DNA from 3 places in the Lactobacillus gallinarum genome. Region 3 is predicted to be linked to each of the others. Evidence: predicted binding sites of a transcription regulator. Region 3 holds the regulator's gene; each other region holds the start of a gene.
What was found. Region 3 encodes NrdR, which represses ribonucleotide reductase genes. Its sites were predicted from a motif close to ACACNATATATNGTGT; they were not measured.

Region 1 (5,802 bases), on a different contig from region 3:
CAGTTGAGATCACCTTGTGTGGCAATGCAATTTGACCAGTACAAATACCGAAAATAGCGGCCAAAACCATACCGATGAAGATCGCACCTGGAACGCCCAAAATCATCAAGATAACAGTTACAAGCAAACCAAAGATGGTGATCCAAATAAGTGGATCGTGAAGTGAGCCTAAGCCAACCAAAGTTGATTTATTTGCGACGATTAACTTACCGTTTTGTAAACCTAAGAAGGCAATGAACAAACCGATACCTGATGAGATAGCAAACTTTAAGTCAGCTGGAATTGAATCAATGATCTTCTCACGTAATTTGAACAGAGTGATCAAAATAAAGATGATTGATGCAACGAAAACGCTGGCTAAAGCAGTTTGCCATGAAACATGCATCCCCACACAAACGGTGTAAGCGAAGAATGCGTTAATACCAAGAGCAGGAGCTTCACCAATTGGGTAGTTAGCAACAATACCCATGATTGCAGTACCAAGCGCACTGGCTAAAGCAGTAGCAGTAAAGACAGCACCTGTGTTCATGCCACTGGCACCTAAAACGCTAGGGTTAACAAACAAAATGTATGACATACTAATGAAAGTAGTCAAACCAGCAATAAATTCGACTTTAATGCTGGTATTGTATTTATCTAGTTGAAAATATTTCCTAATAAAATTCATAAAACTCTCTCCAAAGAATTGTTCGTGTTTTTGCTTTCTGAAAGCAACTATTATACTTTAGCATTCATAATTAAATTTGTAAACACGAATTATTGTCAAGAGATTATACTGATTCATTATAATTTGCTGTACAGAGATAGACTTTAAGCACCAAATTACTTTCATTATCAGTTTTTTAGCATTATTCTTAATTACATAGATTAAAGAGATTAAGGGTGAAAAAATGTCCGCAAAACTTATTTTTTCAGATATCGATGGCACATTAATTAACGATGAATTGAAGGTAACGCCTAAAACGCGTGATGCAATTAGGCATCAGATTATTGCTGGCAATATCTTTATACCAGCTTCAGCTCGCCTGCCTAAGGGAATTATGACAGCGGTAGGACAGATCCTGACAGTTTTTCCGATGATTGCCTATAATGGCGCATTAGCACTAGATGAAACAGGCAGAGCATTAATTACGCGCTTTTTTAATGCAAAAGAAGCAGCAGAAATTTGCCATTATGTTGAAAAGCAAAATAATGGCTCGGCTTGGAATATCTATAGCGGCTATGTGTGGTATTGCGCTAAAGAAAAGAGTCCGCTGGTTGAACATGAAGAGAAAATTGTCGATGTTAAGGCCACTCCGGTTACTGTTGATCAAATTGAGCAATTGCAGGGCGTACACAAAGCTTTGATCATGGGCAAACCAGAAGAACTTGATCGTATGCAAAAAGAATTGATTAAAAAATTCCCAGATTTGAGCATTGTCAGATCCTCAAGAACACTACTAGAAGTCGTACTAAAAGGCGTAAGCAAGGCCAGTGCAGTAGCAATTTTAGCGAAAGAATACAAGGTACCACTAAAAGATTGCATTGCTTTAGGTGATAACTATAATGATGAAGAAATGTTGGAAGAAGTAGGTCATCCAATTTTAATGGGTAATGCACCCGTAGAATTAAAAGAGAAGATTGGCTTAGATCATGTGACGCTCGATAATAATCATGATGGAATTGCTGAAGCGTTGGCAAAATTTGAATAAAGAAAAACCGCATAGAATTTCTATGCGGTTTATTATTTCCTGGGAAATTATGCTTCGATTTGGATATCTGTTGGCTTTTTCCAATCTTCAGGAAGCTTTCCCATTTCTTTTAATTTGTCTGTGATTTGATTCAAGACTACTTGCCTGTCGGCTGGATTAGCCATGAAATCTAGTTTATCACCATCGATTTCCATCTTTGGTGAGTAATCGTAATTCTCATACCAAGGCTTGTAATAGCGAAGCAGACGCTTATAGTAGTCTTCTAGAGTTGAGTCATAACTCAATTGTTCATATGGACGACCCCGCTTTTTAATCCGTTTAATCATGGTGTCATATGAAACATTAATATGAACAAGCAAATCTGGATTCTTCTTAGGCATTCTTTCAAGCTCGTTCATCATATTGTGCAGAAGTTCATAGTAAGTATCCACTTCTTCTGAGGTTGCACGACCAATGTCAGCGTTCATTTGGAAGAAGAGCGCATCTTCGTAGATAGAACGATCGAGTACATTATTATCTTCAGTAAGAGCATCTTTAATGCTGTGAAAACGCGTGTTTAAGAAGTATACCTGCAATAAGAAAGCATATTTCTTAGGATCAGCATAAAAGAGTGGCAGAACTGGATTGTCGTCAACACTTTCATAAAATGGCTTAGTACCTAAATATTTGGATAAAATACCTGTTAAACTGGATTTCCCGGCTCCAATTGGCCCGCTTAAAACAATAACTGTCATCACGTTCCTTCTTTTTATTCAGTCTTATAAGTTACCGATTTCGTGCAACTTCTCATCAATTTCCTTCAATACTTCTCTTTGGGCATCCATGCTAGAAACAAAATCAAGTTTGTCACCATTAATAGCTATCTTAGGAGAAGCATCATATTGTTCATACCAAGGCTCATAGTATCTGAGCAATCTAGCGTAGTAATCCTTCAAGCCTGGATCTGTGCTGATTTGTTCAAATGAACGACCACGCTTTTTAATGCGCTTAAGCATGGTATCAAGTGAAACATGGATGTAGATAAGCAAATCAGGCTTCTTGCTTGGGTTGCCTGGCGTATCTTCCATCATGTTTTCAAGCAAGTCATCATAGATCTTAAATTCTGTAGGATCTGCGACCTTGCTGTCAGCGTTCATCTTGAAGAAAAGCGCATCTTCATAGATAGAACGATCGGATACGCTGTTCTTATCTTGAATAGCTTGATTGATTTGAGCTAAACGGTGGTTAAGCAAATAAGTGTTAAGTAAAAAAGTGTAACGCTTCATATCCTTATAATAAAGCGGCAAAACAGGGTTATTATCAACGCCTTCGTAAAATGCTTGTGTACCTAAGTGCTCTGCTAAAATACTGGTTAAACTGGATTTCCCGGCTCCAATTGGCCCGCTTAAAACAATAACTTGAATCACATTCTTTCTTAAATACCAGATATTGGACAATTAATAAGTTTAATACAAGATATTGTGGCACACAAGCTCTTTTTTAATTCTGTTTCACACGAAAAAGTCAAGGGTAGAAATGAAAAATCGGATAGGAATGAAACATAATTCAATTAGAGCAGAGAAATTATAAAAAATGAATTATACTTCAATATTTAGAGCAAAAATGCGATTTAGTGAAGTATAATTCACAAAAATAGCTAGGTCTTCTACGATTGTAGAAAGCCTAGCTTTTCATTTTTAGGGATAAATTGTTATTTAGTTCTTGTATTTGTCGTCTAGTTCTTGAGCTGCAGCCTTATCAACGATGATAGTTACATCAGGATGTTTTTGTAAAATTGATGCAGGCACTTGTTCAGTAACTGGTCCTTCAATCATTTCTTTGATTGCTTGTGCTTTCTTTTCACCGAAGGCCATTAATACTACTTTTTTGGCTTGCATAATGTTGGCATTACCCATACAAATTGCACTCTTAGGTACTTCATCTTCGTTGTCGAAGAAACGTGAGTTAGCTTTGATTGTATTTTCAGTCAACTTAACTTCATGAGTACCAATGTCAAATGGAGTGCCAGGTTCATTAAAGGCAATGTGACCGTTACGGCCGATACCTAATAGTTGCACGTCAATTGGATTATCTTTGATAATTTGATCGTATTCTTTGCAAGTAGCAGCAACATCTTTAGTCATGCCGTCTGGAACGTAAGATTTCTTGAAAGGCTTTTTGTCGAATAAGTGCTTGCGCATGAAGTAGTGGTAACTTTGAGGATTATCAGGTGTTAAGCCAACATATTCATCAAGGTTAATGCTAATTAAGTTTGAACAGTTAAGATCACTGTTAGTAAAGTTTTGATAAAGAGTTTCAGGGGTAGAACCGGTAGCTAAACCTAAAACTTTAGCACCATTTTTGATTTCATTTTCAAAAATCTCGAATGCTTTTGCTCCACCTTGAATTTTGTTTTCAGTAACAATAATTTTCATTTTAAAGCCCTCCTTTACTGGTCTAGTCCATTATAAAATGGAATAGACCATTTTGTCAATTGGTAAAATGAAAATCACAGAACTATGTTAAAATTTGAGTAAAGGAAGTGAATACGGATGGATTTTGAAAAGTTAACAGGCTTAGGTATAGGTACTTGGGGGATTGGTGAAGATCCCAAAAATAAAAAAGATGAAATTGCGGCCATTCGCTATGGTTTAGATAATGGCTTGAACATTATCGATACAGCAGAAATGTATGGTGATGGCAAAAGTGAAGAGCTGATAGGCGAGGCAATTAAAGATTACGATCGTGATAAATTGTTTTTAATTTCAAAATTCTATCCCTATCATGCGACTCCTGAGCTAGAGAGAAAGAGTCTGGAAGCTAGCTTAGAGAGATTAGGTACTGATTATTTAGATTTATATTTATTGCATTGGCGCGGTAATCATCGTTTATCAGACACGATTCGCGGTTTGCAAGCTTTGCAAAAAGAAGGATTAATTCGTCACTGGGGCGTTTCTAACTTTGATACGTCTGATATGAAAGAATTATTTAGTGTGCCTGGTGGAACAGAATGTTTTGCTAACGAAGATCTCTATAATATTAAGGAACGAGGCACAGAGTTTGATTTGCAAGACTGGCAAACAGAGCATGGCGTCAGCTTTATTGGTTATTCTCCGTTTAATTCTGGAGCAGGAGACACGATTAGAATTACGCAGAATTTGAAGATCGTGGCTCGCGATCATGGTGTAACACCGCATCAAATTATGCTTGCTTGGACTTTGCGCAATGGCAATGTGTTGGCCATTCCAAAAAGCAGCAGTATTAAACACATGAAGGAAAATATTGCTGCTCAAGAAATAAAGTTAACTGATGACGAGTTAAGGTTAATTAATAGTGATTTTCCAATTCCAACGGAGAAAACTCCTTTAGCGGTAATTTAAGTAAAAAATAAAAGACTTGTTTCATGTGAAACAGGCCTTTTTTGCTGAGAAAAAAATCTGACTATGGTTTAATTAGTAGTATCTTTTTAATGAATTGGGGATAAAAATGAGACGAGAAGAAACGAGACGCATGACCATTACTGCAGTTTTTGCAGCTATTTTGATCATGCAAACTTTCGTACCGAATATTGGTTATGTGCGAATCATTCCGGCCTTGCCTGCAATTACCACGATTCCGATGACAATTGCGATTTATGGTACTTTGATGGGCCCTAAGGCAGGTTTAGGATTTGGATTATTTTGGGGAATTACCAGATTAATCGTTGCATATACGCAACCTGGAGATATGGTCAGCTTGATGCTGTTCCAAAATCCAGTAATTTCTGTTGTGCCTAGTGTTTTAGCAGGCTTTTTCCCAGGCTTAATTTCCAAAGCAATGGGCAAAACCAATTATGCCAAGTTAGGCTACATTTTGAGTGGAGCAGTAACTTCATTGACCAACACGATCATGGTAATTTTACTGACAAGTATTTTCTTTATGCATGATCCAGCTAGTCTGCTTCATTATTTAGGCAACTATAATTCTAGCACGCCGCTGATTCTGATTTTGATTACAGCGCTAGGTGCAAATGGTGTGATTGAAGCAATCTTCACTGCATTAGTAGTGCCGGTGATTGTTACACCACTTAATTTAGTGTTGAAAAGAGCGTAAAAAACAGCGTTAGTAATTCTAACGCTGTTTTTCTTATTCG
Region 2 (5,802 bases), on a different contig from region 3:
TCAATAGAAAAACTCATCAATTGACTCAATTTTAGAATCATTGATGAGTTTTTTGTTAATTAATAGGATTGATTTCTTTTACTGCAATCATTATTTCTTCAGTAGTGTTATCGCTAGTGATGTCGTGCTGTGGATATGCAAAGTAAGGAACTATTTGATGATTTTCAGGAATATTTGAATCGATAATTTCTTTTAATCTTTTGTTGCTAATAAATATTGCAGCATTAGCTGGTGCAGAATAATATGCACCAACTTTATTACCATAGGGATCGTAATAATTAATCTCTAAACAGTTAGCTGAATTAATATTTTTAGTAATAGAAGAATTTTGTTCGCTTTTTAGCATATTAAAGCCTCCACTTTATTAATGCGGTTACATTTAAATCTATAGTAACAGTAATTTTTAGTTAATTTTTCTTGTTGATGAATGAGCCTAATGCCGTGATTGTTGCAGCAATACTTGCTAAAACAATGCCTGTAGTAATGAGGTTAGTCTTATCTTCACCAGTTTCTGGAAGTCCAACTTCTTTTGAGGTTTCAGTTACATTTTCATTTTCTACTTCTGCTTTCGGTTTAGTTGTTGTTTCACTAGATTTCTCGTTTACAGCAGTAGGAGTTACCATAAACTTGGAAGAAGTTACTTCTTTTTGATTTTTTTCGATTACATTTTCAGGAAGTGGAGCAATAGCTTCTTCTGTTGATTCTTCTCCAGCTGGTGTTTCATTTTCATCTGTACCATCTAGATCCGATACATCTACAGTTAATGGAGGAGTAAAATCTTCTGTATTGTCAGGAGTTTCCTCTGGTTTAGGTTGTGGAGCAGGAGTATCTGGAGTTGGATTTTCAGGCGCCGGCTCTGGTTCAGGTTCAGGTTTAGGCTCCGGCTTAGGCTTTTCAGGTTCTTCAAATTCTACGAATGGTGGTGTTAAGTCCCAACGGTCTGTTTCACCACTAACAGTAACTTTGTTACCAATAATATTACCGTCAATGTTAACAGCATTTGTAATATGAGCGTTGGTTGCTAGAATACTTCCCAAATGGTAGTCTCCAGCAAAATGTAATTTATTAACATCTGTACCGAAGTTCCAGAGCAATTTATTAAATTGATTTGGAGTTTCAGAAGAACCGCCAATATTATTACCATCAGCATATTCCAGTACAAGGTGAGTTTGAACTGTTAAATCTCCACCTTGAATATTAATTACATTTAAAATAATCATTGGAGCTTCAGCACCAGCAGGAATACCTTTGATCGTAATATTACGTTTGTCGCCTGAAAGGTGTGCGGCATCAATTGTTACATAAATAGGTTCCTTACTGTCGCCAGCATTCTTTATAGCCTCAGAAACATCGATCCAACTATTGTTGAGATCATTAAAATCGGCTTTAACTCCTTCGGTCTGTGCTTGACTAGCCCAGTTATCTGACTTTTGACTTAATTTATCTAGTTCGCCTTGAATATCAATTTTTTGATCGGCTTGAACAATGTGGTTATAAGAAATATCTACTTTTCTCCAGTCAGGTTTTTCTGCAGTTCCATAGTTAACTTCAATTGCTCCATCATTCTCAAATGAACGGTATTCAATGTCTGGTCCAAAGATGACTACTTTGTTGTCACCATCGATTTTGTTAAGTCCATTGAGATTGCCAACATAGTGGATATCACCGTTGGTTAAATTATTGGTTGCATTTGAATTGGTACCAAAATTTGTACCAGAAAGTTTATCTGCAGCAATATTACCTGCAATATGACCATTTTGGGTCACTTCATTACCGAAAATATGGAAGATACCAGCGATACCTAAAGGATGTTTATCTGCCAAATCTTTAATATGATTTGCCAATTCTTCCTTGGTCATTTCATTGATATTTGGTTTATCTTTTTTATTTGTACCTTCTTTAGAAGTATTAATATTATTATTTTGAGATACATTTTCTTCAGATTTTGAATTTATATCTTCAACTGGAGTAGTACTTTCAGCTTCTTCTGTTTGAATTGGTTGCTCAGTATTTTCAGAGTAATTAGCTGAAACTTCAGTATTATCAGTAGTTAAAGTGTTTGCTGTATTATTTTCTACAGGAACATTTTCTTCTACTACTGAAGTTGTATCACTTGTTACTTCATTTGAAGTTGTATCACTTGTTACTTCATTTGAAGTTGTATCACTTGTTACTTCATTTGAAGTTGTATCATCAGTCATTTCATTTTGAATTGCTTCAGAGGCTGCTGAGACAATTGGCGCACTAGGACCAGCTAGTATGCCGAAACTTAATAACACTGCAACAGCACCCTTAGCCAATTTGCGAATAGCAAATTGCGTTTTCTTTGTCTTGAACATTTTTAGTATCTCCGTAGCACATAATTAATATATTCTTTTTCTTTTTTGTATGCATTATATGACATAGTGTCACTTATGAAAATAAAAATAAAAGCGCTTTAAAAAAACTTAACAAATAAAAAATTATGGTACTAACGCAAATCAAAAAAATGTCAATCCTTGTATTTAATTTTGAGTCCACTATACTAGATAACGATGCTTTTAATAAAAAAAGCGGATAAGGCACAATATATAGTATTGTGAACCTAAAATAAAAAGGGAGTAGTTTGTTTATATGGAAAGACACGAGAATTATTTCGTTTGGCTATTTAATCAATTAAAGGGATGGCCAATACAAAATTATTGTTTATGGTTTTTTGCTTTTGGTTTTCAATTAGCATTACTTATTCAAGCTAAGGTTACCAGCGTAACTTTAATTACTTTTATTGGTACTTTATTAGGTACGCTTTGTGTATTGGCAATTAATGCTACTAAGGCAATTAATGGATGGTTAGGATTAGTATCAGCAGCTTGCTTTATTTATGCAGGTTGGTCAGCTAAGAATTATCTTTCCATCTTTGAACAAATTGCTTATATTGCAACTTTGGACTTACCAGTTATTTTGTCAGTAAAGTCATGGAATAATGATACTAAGAACCATTTGAGAAAATTTGGCTCAAAAGAATGGATCATCGCTATCGTTGGTACATTGGCTGTTTACTTAGTATCAGGCTTCTTAATTGGTAAGTTCACTAATGATCCACGTCCTTGGGTTGATGCTATCAGTTTTGCTATTTCACTTACTGCCGGTATCATGTGCTTCATGCGTTACAACAACCAATACTTCTGGTGGACTGCAAGTGGTATCTTTCAACTTGTTCTTTGGGGAATCACTTACGCACAAGGTGATGCCAACTTGGCTATGGCTATCAACTCATTGATTTATGTCATTAATGATGTTTTGGCATTTACCGTTTCACCTTGGTTTAACATGGGACGTCGTCATGCTGGGCTTAAAGAAATTTCCAAATAATAAGATTTAAAAAGCAGCGCAAAAAACGCTGCTTTTTTATTATGGTAGAATTAAACAAAAAAGTTGAAGAATAAGAAAATCAGGATGAAAAGCATGGCTTGAGCAAGAAGTACAAGCTGCAGGTTATAATGGAATCAATGATGTGTTCTTAGGTGAATACATCGATGGACAATTACGTTTGACCGGTTATTCTAAATAAGAAAAGAGATAAAGATGGCAGATTTTACTAAGGTAAAAGAATGGATTAAAGATGCGGATGCAGTGATCGTTACTGCAGGTAATGGCATGGCTAAAGAAGAAGGATTGGACATCTTAAGTGAAGAAAACTTCGATGACCAGTTTGGCAAAATTGCCGACAAATACGATGTGCATACAATTGGGGATGCCCTTGATAAGAAATTCGAATCTTGGAGTGAACAATGGAGTTTTTGGAGTGAATTGGTGAATGAATATTCTCTTCAATACGAACCTGGTGAAACGATGCAAGCTTTAAAGAAACTTTTGCAAGATAAGGAATACTTTATTGCAACTAGTACTTTTGCTCACTTTTTTGAAAATGCTGGTTTTAATGAGAATCACATTTTCAATGTCTTTGGCGATTGGACCAGAATGCAATGTTCTAGTGGTATTAACCATGGACAAAAAGATGATCGTGAAGTAGTCAAAAAATTTTTAGTGGGTGAAGGTGAAGTGCCAAAATGTGAAGATTGCAACAGTCCAATGGAGTTGCACATGCCGCTTAATGCTAACTTCTTCCCTGATACAGATGCTAATACTCGTTTTCGTTGGTTTTTAACTGGTAATGAAGACAAGAAAGTTGTAGTTTTAGAGCTTGGCGTCGATGAGACTAGTCCACAGCTTCTTGATCCAATGGTTAAATTGGTAGAACAATTTCCAAATTGGAAGTATGTAGCAGCTGATTTGGCTGATGAAGACATGCTAGATGATTTGAAGAAGAGATCAGCAGGCTTTGCAACTAGCTCGCGTGATATGTTGATGAATTTAACTAAATAGGGTGAACGATGAGTATTTACGTAAAAAACGGGGTTTTGCATGTAGATGGTGCACAAGATAAACTCCGGCAAAAGGGACAAGAAAAACCAGACTTTTTGTCTAATTACACAATGCTTGATATTGAAACAACTGGTCTTAGTCCTTTCCGTGATCGGATTACCGAACTTGGTGGGGTAAAAGTGAGAAATGGTCAAATTGTTGATCAATACACTAATTTAGTAAAATTCCCTAAAAATAATAAAGTTCCTGCTTTTATTACTAAATTAAACGGAATTACTGAAGAACAGTTAGTTAATGAGGGAATTCCTGCAGAACAGGCAATTAAGGAATTTCGTGAGTTTATCAGTGATGACATCATTATTGGTTATAATGTTAACTTTGACTTGAACTTCTTATATGATCTTAGTCAAAAGTACAACTTGCCAGTTTTAAATAATGATTATGTCGATGTGCTTCGCCTAGCAAGAGTATATTATCCGCGCCAGCATAATCGTTTGATTGACTGCATGCAGCGTGCGGGAATTGCTCAAGTAGAACAGCACCACGGCTTGGCAGATTCTCTTGATACAATTAAGGTGTATAACGACTTTAATCAGCATTTTACGGAGGATTTATTAGAGCAGGCAATTGGCAAAATTAAGAATGTCGATTTAACTGGGGATGAAGTTGATTGTTACCAACTTGGGTTCCGTAATCCTGTTCAAGATAAAAATATTGTTTTATCTGGTAATTTACACATGTATCAGCACGATGCGGAAAAAATGATTAACAATATGGGTGGTCAACTTGATCAAAATGTAGAAAATACTACGAATTATTTGATTATGGGTGATCATGATTTCTTTAGAAAAGATAATGATGACTTGAATAGAGCGCGTTTATTGATTAAAGATGGAGCTAAGATTAAGCGTTTATCAGAGAGTTTCTTTTTATCAATGCTTGATGATTGGGCTCGTAGTTAAAAGCTATCTTGAAAAAAGATGGCTTTTTTCTTTTGTTCTATTGCAAACTGATGTTTGAATTAGTATTATTTCTTAATAAATGGAGGATTTTTATGGCAAGAAGAAAACGTAAAAAACAGGGGACAGTTCTGTCATCAGTTATTGTTCTGATAGCAATCGCATGGGGACTTTTTACTAAAGCTGGCGGCGATCCAAGTGGTAGTCAATTTTTGAAAGATTTTACCGGCAATCATGATGAACAGCATGTAACCAATACGATTGGGGATGCTTCTAAAGCGAATAAGGCTTATGGCGGATTGTCTGATGTTGATTATAAAAAGTTAGCTAATTTGAATTTTAAGAGCGGAGATAAAGCTTTTACTGTAGTGAATCACAACCGCTCAACTTTAGTGAAAAATTCATGGAAGGTTAATCGTGTAATTTATTCTAATCTTGATTCACTTAACCGGACCTCTCGTCCTAACACTGCATTTTT
Region 3 (5,802 bases):
CGCCACTGATGCGTCGTCACGCTAAGGCTGTTAACTTCGGTATCGTTTATGGTATTTCCGATTACGGTTTGTCCAAGAACTTAGGCATTTCTAGAAAACGTGCTCAAGAATTTATCGACAACTACTTCGAACAATATCCTCAAATCAAGGATTACATGAATAAAGCAGTACAAGAAGCGCGTGACAAGGGCTATGCCGAAACAATCATGCACCGTCGCAGATACTTGCCAGATATTCACGCTAAGAAGTACACCGTTCGTGCCTTTGCTGAAAGAACTGCTATTAATTCACCAATTCAAGGTTCAGCTGCCGATATTATTAAAATTGCAATGATTAACATGCAAAAGAAGTTAGATGAACTACATTTGAAGACTAAAATGGTAGTGCAGGTACACGATGAATTGATTTTTGATGTACCAAAAGATGAGCTAGAAACAATTAAAAAGATTGTGCCTGAAGTAATGCAATCAGCTGTTAAGCTTGATGTGCCACTAATTGCTGATTCTGGCTGGGGACACAATTGGTATGATGCAAAGTAGGTGATAAAATGCCTGAAATGCCTGAAGTTGAAACAGTTCGAAGAACGCTGCTTCCTTTAGTTAAGGGAAAAACTATTAAAAAAGTGATTTTGTGGTATCCAAAAATTGTGGCGACTGATCATGAAAAATTTTTATCTGAATTGCCTGGTAAAAAGATTATCGATATTGATCGCTACGCCAAGTATTTGCTTATTCGCTTGAGTGATAATTTAACGATTGTTTCTCATTTGCGAATGGAAGGAAAGTATCATTTAACTGCGCCGGAAACGCCTAAGGATAAACACGATCACGTTGAGTTTGTTTTTACTGATGGAACAGCGTTGCGGTATAATGATGTGCGCAAATTTGGGCGGATGCAGCTAATTTTAACTGGCACCGAAAGACAAACTACAGGGATTGGTAAGCTTGGAGTAGAACCAAATAGTTCTAAATTTACTTCAGAATATTTAATTAATGGCTTAAAGCGTAAGAAGAAAAATATCAAAAACACTTTGCTTGATCAATCAGTAGTAGCTGGTCTAGGTAATATTTATGTTGATGAGGTTCTTTGGCGAACCAAGATTCATCCTTTAAGTCAGGCCAATAAAATTCCTGTGGAAAAAGTATCTGAATTACATGATCAGATTAATAAAATTATTGCCGAAGCAATTAAGCTGCAAGGTACTACAGTTCATTCCTTTTTGAATGCGAATGGACAAGTTGGTGGCTTTCAAAGTAAATTGCAAGTTTACGGTCATGTAGGTGAGCCCTGCCCAGTTTGTGGTACTAAATTTGAAAAAATTAAGGTTAATGGTCGGGGAACCACTTTTTGTCCTCATTGTCAGGTGATTTATAAATGAGTTATGTCTTAGCATTAACAGGTGGAATTGCCACCGGTAAAAGTACTGCTGATGATTTTTTTAAAAAGAAAAACATTCCGATTATTGACTGTGATCAAATTGCCCACGAACTGATGAAACCCGGCAATGCATCTTGGCAAGCGATTAAAGATCATTTTGGGGTAGAATATTTAAATTCAGACCAAACAATAAATCGTAAAAAATTAGGGCAATTAGTTTTTAGTAATAAAAGAGCCTTGTCTGAATTAAATCAGTTGACGCATCCGTTAATTTTCGATAAAACAGTAGCAAAGATAAAAGAATATCAGAATTTTGCTCTTGTTATTTTAGATGCACCAGTGTATTTTGAAGCGGGATTGGATAAAAAACATGTAGCTAATGGAGTTTTAGTGATTACCCTTCCTGAGCAATTACAGATTGAACGTTTAAAAAAGCGTAATAATCTATCTGACGAGGAAGCAAGAATGCGGATTAATAGTCAGATGCCATTAGCTGAAAAAGAAAAAATGGCCGATTTTGTAGTGGCAAATACTGGTACAATAAAAGAATTAGAAAATAAACTAGAACAGATATTAATTAAGATCAAAGAAGAGGGATAGCTATGGAATGTCCAAATTGTCATCAAAATGCCTCCCGCGTTATTGATTCACGTCCTAGTGATGAAAACCGTGCAATCAGACGACGCAGAGAGTGTGAAAATTGTGGTTTTCGTTTTACAACTTTTGAAAGAGTAGAAACAGCTCCGTTACTTGTAATTAAAAATGACGGTACGCGTGAACCATTTAATCGCAAGAAAATCTTGCATGGTGTAATGGCTGCAGGACAGAAACGACCAATTAGCAGTGAGCAATTTGAGCAATTGGTTGATCATGTTGAAAATAAAGTAAGAAAGCAAGGCATTAGTGAAATTTCATCTAAGAAGATTGGTCAATACGTTATGGATGAATTGGCTGATCTTGATGATGTGGCTTACATTCGTTTTGCATCTATTTATCGTGAATTTAAAGATATGTCTAGCTTCATGAAGACTATGGAAGACATGATGGCTAAGAAAGGTAAGGGCAATTAGTCATGTTTGAGACGTCTGATCCCAAACATCTTTATTATGTAGCCAATCGTGTGAAGCTTTTTCCCGAAGATGAAAAAGTTTTAATCAAATTATATCAACCGTTAGTAGGTGCAGTAGCAGTAGCGCTATATCAGACTTTGATTCAAAATTATGATCCGTATGGCATAATTTCCGACTCGAAGGGGATATATTCATTGCAAGAGCAATTGGATTGCAGCTTGAAACAATTATTTGATTCATTGCATAAATTAGAGGCTGTGGGATTAGTCCAAACACTTTTGTCTAATAATGTATTCAATAATGTTTTAGTTTTTAAATTGCTGCAAGTTCCAGCTGCAGACAAATTTTTTGCGACGCCACTTTTAGCTAGTTTATTAAAAGAAAAGGTTGGTGTATCAACCTTTCATGATTTAAGTCATGCTTTTGCTCAAGAAGCAAAATTAAGAGAAAAACCTATTAAAAATGCTAAAGACGTGTCAGCAAACTTTTTTGATGTTTTTCGTTTACCTGGGGATGAAGCAATCACTCCGTCTAGTGATGTGGTTCAAGCCGCACAAGAAAATAAGATTCATGAAGTTGAAACTGCCAAGGTGAATGATCACGATAGTATTGATTGGGATTTTATCAAGCAGGAGTATAATCGCTATCAAATTCCAGCTAGTGAAATTGACCTTAATAAAGATCAAATTCGTGGTTTAATCCAAACGTATGGCTTATCAGAAAAAGAATTTGTGGATGAAAGCTTGCCATGTCTTCATGGCTCATATAGCTTAAATATGCATGACATTAGCAATACTTTAGCGGAAAATTATAAGAGGGCTAATACTAGAGAAAATGTACAAAAGCAGTTAAATGAAGGGCAAAAAAAGGCATTAGCTGTGATTAAAGATATGGATGACCATGATAAAAAGCTGTTAAAAGCAGCTAATGAGAGTTCACCCGCTGAATTTTTGTATAAAATAAAAACGCAAAAAGGCGGTATAACTAGTGCCAATGAGAAGCAGATTATTAATAATTTGCACACCCAGTATGGGTTGCCTGAAGACTTAATCAACATTTTGACCTATACATGTCTTACTTATGACACAGTAGTTAGTTCTAATTTGGCTTATAAGATTGCCAATGACTGGCTGCAACATGGCGTGGCTACAGCCGTACAGGCTTTGCAATATGTGAAAAAGCGGCGCAATAGCTTTGGTAAGAAAAAATTTGTTCGAACTTATCAAAAGCGAGTCGAAAAAGGCACTGATTGGAGTAAGAAAAAGGCTGATAGGGATGCTGGCATTTCTACCGAGCAATTGAAGAATTTATTTAAAGATTTAAATAATAAATAGGATTCAAAGATAATTGGAAGTAGGTGAAAAAATGGAGCCAATTGGCAATGTAATTAAAAAGATTGTAAAAGAGCGTAATCTGGGTGATGAACAATCTTTGATAGAACAAGCCTTGCGTGATCCTGATGTGCAGTCATTTATTCATGCAAATGCAGATAAAATTGATCAAAAGATGATTCGAAATAGTATATCTAACTTGTATGAGTATTATTCTCAAAAGCATACTGCGAGTAAGGTGATGGCAGGGTATGCTCCCCAATTATTTTTGAATGGTAAAGTAATTGATATTCGGTATGTGCCAACTAAGGCAAAATTAGCTCAAGATCGCAAGCAAGCTGCCGAGCGAAGATTACAACTAATCGATGTTCCGACTCGTCTTCATGATGTGAGTTTGAGTGAAATTGATGTAAATGATGATCGTAAACAAGTTTTAACTTTGATCTACGACTTTTTAAGAAAATATAAGCAAAATCCGCATATTCAGGGACTATATTTGTCAGGTGATTTTGGTGTTGGTAAGACATATATTTTAGCGGGATTAGCTAATTATGTGGTCACGAACATGAATAAAAATGTTGTGTTCTTGCATGTGCCAACTTTTATAGCCGGATTAGCAAGTCATTTTGACGACAATAGTTTGCAAAGTGAAATTCGCCGTTTGTCTGAATGTGATTTATTGATTTTAGATGATATTGGTGCTGAGAGTCTTAGTCAATGGTCACGAGATGACGTATTGGGTGTAATTTTACAAGCTCGGATGGATAATGTTTTACCAACATTTTTCTCATCTAATCTTGATATGGAAGCATTAGAATCTCATTTTGAAGAAACACGTAATGCGACTGATCCAGTAAAGGCTAGGAGACTTATGCAGCGAGTACGTTTTTTAGCTAAAGAAGTTGTGGTTTCTGGACCCGATCGAAGAAATTCTTTGCATTAATTTTAAAAAAGGTCTTGCATCTAAAAGTTTCGTGCGTATAATGAGAGTTAATTAAGCGAGACATGATAGCTTTCGATTCAGAGAGAAGAACCTTGTTCTGGAAGTTCTTCATTAGAAAGTTACCCCAATCGCTTATTCCCAAAGTTATTAATATTAGGTTGGATGCCTTTATCAATCCGTAAAGAGGTTAGATTACGCTAACCTGAATTTTGGGTGGAACCACGCTAATTAACGTCCCAGTGCATTCTCGCACTGGGACTTTTTTTATTATATTTTTTCTGGAGGAAAATATGAGTTTTTCAATCACTTTGCCTGATGGCTCAAAGAAAGTTTTTGAAGAAAGTTTAACTATTGCTGACTTAGCTCACAACATTGCAACTTCACTTGGTAAAGCTGCTGTTGCTGGTAAGGTTAATGGTGAAATTAAGCCACTTGACTTCAAGCTTGATAGTGATAGCGAAGTTGCTATTATTACTGATAAAGATGAAGAGGGCTTAGATGTTTTACGTGCTACTGCTGCTTTTGTATTTGAAGCTGTAGCTAAGCGTGAATATCCTGAACTTCGTTTAGGTGAACATGTTGCCGATGAAGGTGGTTTCTACGTTGACACCGATAAAGATGACCAAATTAAAGTTGGTGAGTTACCAAAGTTTGAAAAAGCTATGCAAAAGGTAATTAAGAACGGTGAAAAGGTTGAACACGTTCAAATTGCTAAATCAGAACTTGAAGACCTTTACAAGAATGATAAGTTCAAGAGCGAACTTCTTGCTAAGGTTGAAGGCGATACTGTTGATGCTTACAAGCTTGGCGATTTCGTTGACTTTGGTTTTGATGCTTTACTTCCAAACACTGGCAAGATTAAGCAATTTAAGTTATTGTCAGTAGCTGGTGCTTACTGGTTAGGTAAGTCATCAAACCCAATGCTTCAAAGAATCTTTGGTACTGCATTCTTTAAGGAAGCTGATTTAAAGGCTGATCTTAAGCGCCGTCAAGAAATTAAGGAACGTGACCACAGAACTATCGGTCGTGACCTTGACCTCTTCTTCGTTGACCCTAAGGTTGGTGCAGGTCTTCCTTACTG

Region 1: B5E95_RS07620 (deoxynucleoside kinase) is a predicted target of NrdR. The motif match lies at 3,140-3,155, and genes of this name have one in related genera.
Region 2: pnuC (nicotinamide riboside transporter PnuC) is a predicted target of NrdR. The motif match lies at 2,562-2,577, and genes of this name have one in related genera.

What each region holds. Positions count from the first base shown of each region.
Region 1 covers NZ_NFKZ01000023.1:7,453-13,254, forward strand. The annotation lists gene B5E95_RS07605 (NCS2 family permease) at 1-667, opposite strand, end outside; gene B5E95_RS07610 (Cof-type HAD-IIB family hydrolase) at 891-1,691, shown strand; gene B5E95_RS07615 (deoxynucleoside kinase) at 1,739-2,425, opposite strand; gene B5E95_RS07620 (deoxynucleoside kinase) at 2,450-3,097, opposite strand; gene nagB (glucosamine-6-phosphate deaminase) at 3,386-4,105, opposite strand; gene B5E95_RS07630 (aldo/keto reductase) at 4,223-5,050, shown strand; gene B5E95_RS07635 (ECF transporter S component) at 5,157-5,762, shown strand; gene B5E95_RS07640 (ABC transporter ATP-binding protein/permease) at 5,796-5,802, opposite strand, start outside.
Region 2 covers NZ_NFKZ01000010.1:21,855-27,656, reverse strand. The annotation lists gene B5E95_RS05240 (hypothetical protein) at 56-346, opposite strand; gene B5E95_RS10765 (cell surface protein) at 408-2,339, opposite strand; gene pnuC (nicotinamide riboside transporter PnuC) at 2,614-3,351, shown strand; gene B5E95_RS05225 (SIR2 family NAD-dependent protein deacylase) at 3,565-4,365, shown strand; gene B5E95_RS05220 (exonuclease domain-containing protein) at 4,374-5,327, shown strand; gene B5E95_RS05215 (DNA/RNA non-specific endonuclease) at 5,420-5,802, shown strand, end outside.
Region 3 covers NZ_NFKZ01000007.1:61,700-67,501, forward strand. The annotation lists gene polA (DNA polymerase I) at 1-539, shown strand, start outside; gene mutM (DNA-formamidopyrimidine glycosylase) at 548-1,378, shown strand; gene coaE (dephospho-CoA kinase) at 1,375-1,977, shown strand; gene nrdR (transcriptional regulator NrdR) at 1,980-2,447, shown strand; gene B5E95_RS04380 (replication initiation and membrane attachment family protein) at 2,450-3,781, shown strand; gene dnaI (primosomal protein DnaI) at 3,813-4,721, shown strand; gene thrS (threonine--tRNA ligase) at 5,012-5,802, shown strand, end outside.